DNA from 2 places in the Streptosporangium sp. NPDC003464 genome. Region 1 is predicted to be linked to the other one. Evidence: riboswitches for the same ligand, from Rfam matches in the RefSeq annotation. Region 1 holds a riboswitch; the other holds the start of a gene.
What was found. A riboswitch is a leader RNA that binds a small molecule or an ion and turns the genes downstream of it on or off. The one in region 1 is predicted to bind thiamine pyrophosphate.
Positions count from the first base shown of each region.

Region 1 (4,092 bases):
CCCAGCCAGTAGTCGGTGCGCCCGGCCAGCTCCGCCACGGTGTGCGCGGCGAAGAAGTCGCGGGTGACCCTGCGGGTGGTGGCCTCCTCGGCCACCGCCTTGGCGCCGTTCTCGCAGAACTCCGCCGGGCTGCGGTGCTCCCCCTCGGGCCACGCGCAGCCCGGGCAGTCGAAGCCGTCCTTCTGGTTGACCTGGGCCAGGGTCAGGAGCGTGCGGCCGGCGCCCATCTGGGCGTAGGACGTCAGCAGCGACCGGGCCACTCCCGGCATGCCCGCCGCCCACTGCTTGGGCGGGCCGACCTCCAGGCCCTCCTCGGTGACGTCCTCGCGCGGGGCCTTCCTGGCCATCCGGCGCTCCCTTCTTCCCGGTGCCCCGGCTTCCCGGTGCTCTTCCTGGTGCCCCGGCCGGGCCGGGCGGCTCCCCAATCTACGCCGACGCCGGTCCCAGCCGGGCGAGGACCCAGTCGTGGAAGGCCCGGATGTGGTGCTCGCTGGGCACCAGCACCCCGCCGCGGGCGTAGGCGCGGGAGGCCATCGCCGGCTGGCACCGCTCGCAGGCCGCGAAGTCCTGGGCGTTGACCCGGTGGAAGAGCTCGACGGACGGGCCCAGATCCGCGCCCCGCTCGACGACGTCCCGGTGGAAGAGCCAGTCGCACTCGACGACCGTCCGGCCGGCCGACAGGGGGAACATCCGGTGGATGATCACGTGGTCGGGCACCAGGTTGACGAACACCTGCGGCCTGATGGTGATCGCGTAGTAGCGGCGGTCCTGGTCCTCGCTCACGCCCGGGATCCGGTCCACGCCCTGGGACCCGTCGACCGTGAAGCCCCGGACCTCCGCGCCGAAGCGCGCGCCGTGCCCCACGAAGGACTGCGCCGCGTAGCCGCCGGCGAACTCCGGGAGCACCCCGACGAGTTCGGGATGGATGGTGGCGCAGTGGTAGCACTCCATGAAGTTCTCCACCAGGAGCTTCCAGTTCGCCTTCACGTCGTAGACGATCCTGCGGCCCACCTCCAGGTCGCCGACGCCGTAGTTCTCGATCAGCCCCTCCTCGCCCAGCCGGGTGACCACCGCGCCGACCACGTCCGCCTCGAACGGCGGTGGATCGTCGGCCAGGCAGAGCCACACGTAGCCGAGCCACTCCCGTACGTGGACGCCGACCAGCCCGTAGGCGGCCCGGTCGAGGTCGGGCATCGCGGCGAGGTTCGGGGCGGCGACCAGCCGGCCTTCGAGGTCATAGGTCCAGGCGTGGTAGGGGCACCGGAAGGTCCGCCTCACCTCGCCGGACTCCTCGGCGCGGAGCCGGGCGCCCCGGTGGCGGCAGACGTTGAGGAAGGCGCGGACGGAGCCGTCCCGGGCCCGGGTGACCAGGACGCTCTCCCGCCCCACCTGGACCGTCCTGAAGGCGCCGGGCCTGCCCAGGTCGGCGGCGCGGACCGCGCAGAACCACATCGACTCGAAGATGCGCTCCTGTTCCAGGGCGAAGACGCGCTCGTCGGTGTAGTGACCGCCGGGCAGGGTGGCGATCAGGCTGGGGGGCGGGCTGCTCGCGGTCACGATGCCTCCTTCTGGCGACGGGCCGTCCGATGCCGAGCCGGCGGGCCTCACCGCCGGGGAGGGCGGCGAGGAGCGCGCAGGGACCATCGCGACCAGCATGGTTTCGTAAAACGGAACGGCCAGCGCTATACGCAACAACGTGAACCCGCGAGTCTCTCTTGTCAAGAGCCGACACGGAGCGTGGGACCGCCCCCGATCTCCGCCCGTCCCTCCCGGCGGACCCGCCGGGGCCATCGTGACCGTCTCAAGACGTCGCCGGTGATGGTGGGTCAGGCGCGGACCGCGTGCGCCGAGGGTCCGGGCGACCGGCTGGCGGCGGGGGCGGCCGGCAGGGGACGGAGCCCGGCGAGCTGTTACCCTACTCGCGACGCGGGGTGCCCCGGCGGATCCGGGGCTGAGATCACACCCGTCGAACCTGATCTAGTTCGAACTAGCGAAGGGACGTCATGTTCTGCGACGACGTCTGGGCACGCTCCACCGCACTGCTACGGGCCATCCACGAGCACCCCTTCAACGCCGCACTCGGCGAGGGCACACTCGACCGCCGGCGCTTCGCCTTCTACATCGTGCAGGACGCCAGATACCTCGAGGCGTTCTCCAAGGCGCTCGCCACCGCCTCGGTGCGGGCCGGCGACCCCGAGGAGGCCGCGTTCTGGTCGAGCAGCGCGCACGCCGCGCTGGCCGCCGAGCGGACCCTGCACGAGGGCTACATCGAGGAGTACGGTCTGAGCGCGGCCGACCTCTCGGGCATCCGCACCTCGCCCACCTGCCTCGGCTACTCCTCCTTCCTCCAGGCCGTCGCGCTGGCCGCGCCGTACCCGGTGCTCGTCGCCGCCGTCCTGCCGTGCTTCTGGGTCTACCAGGACGTGGGAGCGGCGCTCGTGAAGCAGGTCGGCGACGTCGCCGGCCACCCCTACCACGCGTGGATCTCCACCTACGCCGATCCGGATTTCGCCAAGTCGGTCGAGCGGGCCAAGGAGATCGCCGACCGGCTGGCGGCCGGGGCGGACGGCGAGACGCGCGAGGCCATGACCGAGGCGTTCGTCCAGGCCACGGAGTACGAGTGGATGTTCTGGGACAGCGCCTGGAAGCAGGAGACGTGGCCCACGCAACAGTGGCGGCCCGGCGGCTGACCTCCGCCGCCGTACCGGGCCGGTCGGCCCGTCGGGTCGGAGCGACCCGGGCGCGGCGGCCGGCACGCAGGCCGGCGCCGGCCGGGACCGGGCACGATCGGAAGGGTTCTCCCGCTCGCGCAGGTGTGTGCCCCCGGCGGTCTGCGCGGGCGGGAGAACTGCTGGGCCCGGCGGACGCTCGGGCGCCTCAGGCGGGCCGGTAGGTGATCAATCGGACCGCGGGGGCGGAGACGACGTCGATGTGGCCGGTGCCCGGCACCTCGATGTGGGCGAAGCCGCCCTCGAAGGCGACCCGGGCCTCTTCGACGCGGCCGGTGGGGGCGCCGTCGGGGCCGGTCATCCGGTAGCCCTCGACGAGTTCGACGGAGGCGGTGCGCCAGGTGAGGTTCACGCGGTCACCTCGGGGAAGTCGAGGTCGGGCCGGGCCAGGTGGTTGAAGTAGTTCGACAGGGTGTTGAGCGCGACGTGGGCGACGATCTCGGCGAGCTCGGCGTCGGTCACACCGGCCTGCCGGGCGCGCGCCAGGCTCTCGTCGCCCACCCTGCCGCCCGCCTGGACGACCTCCCGGGTGATCTGCAGGACCGCGTCGGCGTGCGGGTCGGCGTCGTGGCCGTCGCGGGTCAGCTTCAGCTCCTCCTCACTCAGGCCCATACGGGTGCCGCGCATGGTGTGCGCGCTGACGCAGTAGGTGCAGCGGTTCTCCTGGGCGACCAGCAGGGCGATCTGCTCGCGCAGCCTGGCGCGCAGCACGCCCCGGGTGAGCGCGTCGCGCATCGCCAGGTAACCGCGGAGCGCCGCGGGGCCGTTGGCCAGCGCGGCGTACAGGTTGGGCACCCGGCCGAGCTGGCGTTGCGTCTCCTCCAGCAGACCCTCGGGGTCATCGGTCAACTGCGGCAGCCGAGGCATGGCGTCTCCCCAAAATGGTACTGATCGGTTCCGTCTGCGGTAACGGTACCGATCGGTTCCATTTCCGTCAAGAATGGATAGAATCCCTGCATGCCGACCCGAGCCCGTGAACGCCTGCTGGACACCGCCGAGGAGCTCTTCTACGCCGAGGGCGTCCGGGCCGTCGGCGTGGAGCAGATCCTGACCGTCTCCAAAGTCGGCCGCGCCTCCTTCTACCGGCACTTCCCGAGCAAGGACGACCTCATCGTGGCCATGCTCGAACGCCGTGACCTGCGGTGGCGCCAGTGGCTGGCCGAGCGGGTCGCCGCTCACGGCGGCGGGCCGCTGGCGGTCTTCGACGCGCTGGCCGAACGGTTCGCCCGCGCCGACTTCCGCGGGTGCGCCTTCATCAACACGATGGTCGAGAGCGCCGACCCCGACAGCCCGGCCCACCGGGTCGCGGCCGGCCACAAGAACAGGGTGATCGGCTACGTCGAGTCCCTGCTCGTCGCGGCCG
Region 1 covers NZ_JBSFPS010000108.1:23,778-27,869, forward strand. The annotation lists gene ACWDS7_RS23710 (FdhF/YdeP family oxidoreductase) at 1-347, opposite strand, end outside; gene ACWDS7_RS23715 (aromatic ring-hydroxylating oxygenase subunit alpha) at 427-1,557, opposite strand; TPP riboswitch at 1,918-2,016, shown strand; gene ACWDS7_RS23720 (TenA family protein) at 2,004-2,690, shown strand; gene ACWDS7_RS23725 (hypothetical protein) at 2,878-3,081, opposite strand; gene ACWDS7_RS23730 (carboxymuconolactone decarboxylase family protein) at 3,078-3,596, opposite strand; gene ACWDS7_RS23735 (TetR/AcrR family transcriptional regulator) at 3,687-4,092, shown strand, end outside.

Region 2 (4,092 bases), on a different contig from region 1:
CGTGTCAACCGGCCTGATCTTGGCACTTTCGTCCGCATGTGCTGACACTCGTTGGGGTGATCCGTCCGATACGCTGCGGTCACCACACGCCTGGATACGAAAGGGTGGGGCCATGTCATCCGGTGACATCGACGCGCTGCTACGGGTGACCTCGCCCGACTACATAGGGAACACCCACCCCGACATCGCGTTCGGCACCCTGGACGGCCCGGTGGGGCGTCTCGTCCTGGCGGTGACGCACCGGGGGGTGGTGGCGTGCAGCTACGAGGACGAGAACGTCGTCTTCGAACGCGTCAGCCGGGAGGTCGGCTCGTTCATGGGGCCGGACGCGCGGCGGCTCGACCCGGTCCGCCGGGAGCTGGACGCCTACTTCTCCGGACGGCTGCGTGCCTTCACCATCACGGCCGACCTGCGGCTGGCGACCCCGTTCGCCAGGACCGTGCTGCAGAAGATGATCGCCGTCCCGTACGGGACGGTGACCACCTACCGCGAGATCGCCGAACGGCTCGGCCGGCCGCGGGCGCTGCGCGCGGTCGGCAACGCGCTGGGCAGCAACCCCGTCTGCGTGATCGTGCCCTGCCACCGGGTGGTCGAGAGCGAGGCCGTCCTCGGCGGCTACGCGGGCGGGGCGACCGCCAAGGAGCGGCTGCTGCGCGTCGAGGGGGCGGGCCGGGGCCGGCCGCCCGGCACCCCGTAGCCCCGGGACCCGGGCGGGCGGCCCCGCCCGCTACGGGCGGCGGCGGCGGAGCGCGCCGAGGCCGAGGGTGACCAGGCCGGAGACGACGAACGCGCCGACGGCCGCGCTCATCCACGGCTGCGGGGTGAAGCCGACGGCGTCCCGGGCGCCGGTCCAGATCGCCGCCCACCACGACACGGTCGAGGGCGCGGCGAGCATCCACCAGGTGACGAAGCCCAGCAACCACGGGACCACCATGAGCCAGCGGGAGGGCGCGTTCTCGGAGGTGTCCCAGTCCTTGCCGTGGCCGAGCAGGAAGTAGTCGACCGCCAGCACGCCGAGCATCGGCACGAACACCGCGCCGATGATGCCGAGGAAGGCCCCGTAGGAGTTGACGTCGACGACGAGGGCCATGCCCGTGGTCAGCACTCCGATGCCCACGGAGAAGATCCGACGGTCCACCCGGGGCATCAGGTTCTGCAGCGACATCGCGGTGGAGTAGACGTTCGCGAACGACTGGTCGGTCTCGCGCAGCACGAGGACGCCGAAGAACAGCGCGCCGAGCGGGGCCGCCACGAACGGGGCGAACACGGCGGTCGGCTGGCCCAGCACCGCGCCGTGGCCGGCGAGCGCCACCGCGTAGACGCCGACGGCCAGGCACGCCACCTGGGCGACGGTGTAGCCGCCGACGACGCCGGTGAAGGCCGCGCGGCTGGAGCGCGAGTGCCTGGCGTAGTCCGCCGCGACCGGCACCCACGACACCGACAGGGCGATCACGAAGTCGACGGCCGAGGCGAAGGCGTCCCAGGATCCGCCGGTCTGGGCGGGGGTCTCGCGGACGAACACCACCGCGAACCAGACCACCGAGATGATCACGCCGGCCGTGACGAAGCGCCGGATCAACCGGATGGCGCCCAGGGGATAGATGGTCAGCGCCGTCGTCAGGACCCCGGCCGCGATCGCCCAGACCGCGTAGGGGACGGACGTTCCGAAGATCGCCTGCGCGCCCATCGCGACGACCCACAGCTCGAACGCGCCCCAGCCGATCATCTGGATGATGTTGAGCACGGTCGGGACGGCCGAGAGTCTCGCGCCGAACAGCCCGCGCAGCAGCACCATCGCGGGCTGGCCGGTCTGCGCGCCCGGGACCGCGGCGAGGCCGACCATGGCGGTGCCGATGAGGCTGCCGACCAGGGAGGCGACCAGCGCCGCGGTGAAGGTGAGCGGGTTGTCGTCGAGCAGCGGGTTGATCAGGAAGAGCGCGAAGGAGAACCCGAGCAGGCTGACGCCCAGATTGGCCCAGAACGCGCCCTGGTCGAGCGCGCCGAGGGTCTTCGGCGGAGCTTGGTCGAGAGTGAGAGGCGCCTCGGCATGCTTGGCATCGATGACGTCAGACGTCATGGAAAGCTCCCTACGCCGGCATTACCCGGACAGGTTCATGCGGTCGGCGGCGCGTCGGAGGGCCTGCCCGGCCCTCTACGTGGTTCCGCCCTCTCAGCCCGGTTGCGCCCGAGCTCCCGCGGTAGATGATTCGCCGTGAATTATGTCATTTCCTCCCTTCTGCGCAAGGGCCGGGTCAGGCCACGAACGGGTCCTGCCCGCTCTCGCTGACCATCGGACGGCCGGCGGACTCCCAGGACTGCATGCCACCGCCCACGTTGATCGCGTCCCAGCCGACGTGCCCGAGCCAGGCGGCGGCGTGCGCGGAACGGCCGCCCACGCGGCAGACCACGTAGACGGGCGCGTCCTTCGGCACCTCGTCCACCCGGGCCTGAAGCTCGCCGAGCGGGATGTGGACGGCCGCCGGCGCGTGCCCGGCCCGCCACTCGTCGTTCTCTCGTACGTCAAGCAGGAACGCACCGTCCGGCACGTCCCGCGCATCGACCTCAGGAACACTCATGACAACCATTCTTTCAAGTCCGTCACCAGATGGGGGGTAAAGCGGCTCGTCCGCCCGTGACCCCGCCAACATATGCGCGCGGGCCACCTGGACCGGCCCCGGAGGGCCAGGTCAGGGCACGTCCCAGAAGGCCAGCTCGTGGGCCATCCCCTCGGTGAACAGCTCCTTGGCCCGGCCGAGATCGGGCACGGCCTCGTCGATCATCACGGCGATGCGTCCGGTCAGCGCGGCGAAGTCGGGATGCGCGTAGGTGTCGACCCAGGCCCGGTAGCGCGGCTCGGCCGGGGGATTCTCCGCGAGGACGCGGCCGAGGGTGGAGTAGCCCCACATGCAGGGATACAGCGCGGCCAGACCGTCGGCGTAGTCCGCCGCGGAGCCGAGCAGGAACGAGGTGTAGGCGGCGCAGGCCGGCCCCTTCTCGGCCCTGTCGAGGTCGGCGCCGAAGCCCGCCGACAGCGACCGGTGCAGGTTCAGCTCCTCGTGGAAGGTGGCGTGGGCCAGGTCCACCAGGTCACCCAGGTGCCCGTCGGGGGCCTGCCAGGCCAGCCGGGAGAACACCCGGACGTAATCGAGGAGGAACAGGTAGTCCTGCTCCAGCCACGACCGGAACACCGGCTCCGGCAGGTCCCCCCGGGCGATCCCCACCACCGTCGGGTGGGCGAGCTGCGCCTCGACGAGCGGGCGGCCGATGGCGTGGAGTTCCGCAGAGATGCTCATAAGCCGAGCATTGTCTCAACCCAGGACCCCGGCGCCGATCTCCGCCCCGGGCAGCCCCGCCGGCTCCGGGCCAGAGCCCCGGCGTCCGACTCGGACCGAGGGCCGGCGCCGATCTCCGCCCAGGACTCCGACCCCGACCCAGCCCCGGCTGCCCCGGACCAACCCCGGGCAGCACCACCGGCCCCGGACCGGAACCCCGGCGTCCGTCTCAGGCCAGAGCCGCGGCGCCGAAGGAGACGCTGAAGCGCCTGCACCAGATGGTGACGGTCTTCAGGCTGTCCAGGTCGGCCCCGGCCGGGATGGCGTAGTTCGCGTTGCCCCGGTTGCCCTTGAGCTCGCCCAGTTCGAGGTGCTCGCCGTCGTCGAGGTTGAACCACCCGGCCCTGCCCTCCTTGACGGGCTGGTCGCTCAGCCAGACCCGGAGGTCGGGGCCGTCGGAGGTGTCCAGGTCCTCGATCCTGAGCACCCGGCTCCCGTCGGGCAGTTCGAGCACCCTGGCCCTGCCCTCGGTGCTGTGCTCGTGCGAGACGAACGTGCCCGTGGCCAGAGTCTCGGGCCGCTCCGCGGCCTGCCCGGACCCGCCCCGCGACGGAGTGGCCGTGGCCCGCGGGGAGGCGCCCGGCGGGACAGCGGTCTCCGGGGCCGCGGTCCGCGGGGCCACCGCGACCGGCACGGCCTCGTTCACCTCGACGGTGGTGAACAGGCGCCAGGGCTGGAACAGATACAGGGCGACGCCGAACGCGACGGCGCCCAACGTCATGACCACCCAGGTCGCCGGGTGCCGGAGCAGCTTTCCGAT
Region 2 covers NZ_JBSFPS010000053.1:6,426-10,517, forward strand. The annotation lists gene ACWDS7_RS14560 (PAS domain S-box protein) at 1-38, opposite strand, end outside; gene ACWDS7_RS14565 (methylated-DNA--[protein]-cysteine S-methyltransferase) at 113-697, shown strand; gene ACWDS7_RS14570 (purine-cytosine permease family protein) at 728-2,077, opposite strand; TPP riboswitch at 2,068-2,207, opposite strand; gene ACWDS7_RS14575 (rhodanese-like domain-containing protein) at 2,253-2,585, opposite strand; gene ACWDS7_RS14580 (TenA family protein) at 2,688-3,293, opposite strand; gene ACWDS7_RS14585 (DM13 domain-containing protein) at 3,502-4,092, opposite strand, start outside.
Region 2: linked by a shared signal. The riboswitch ahead of ACWDS7_RS14570 (purine-cytosine permease family protein) and the one ahead of ACWDS7_RS23720 (TenA family protein) in region 1 are both predicted to bind thiamine pyrophosphate.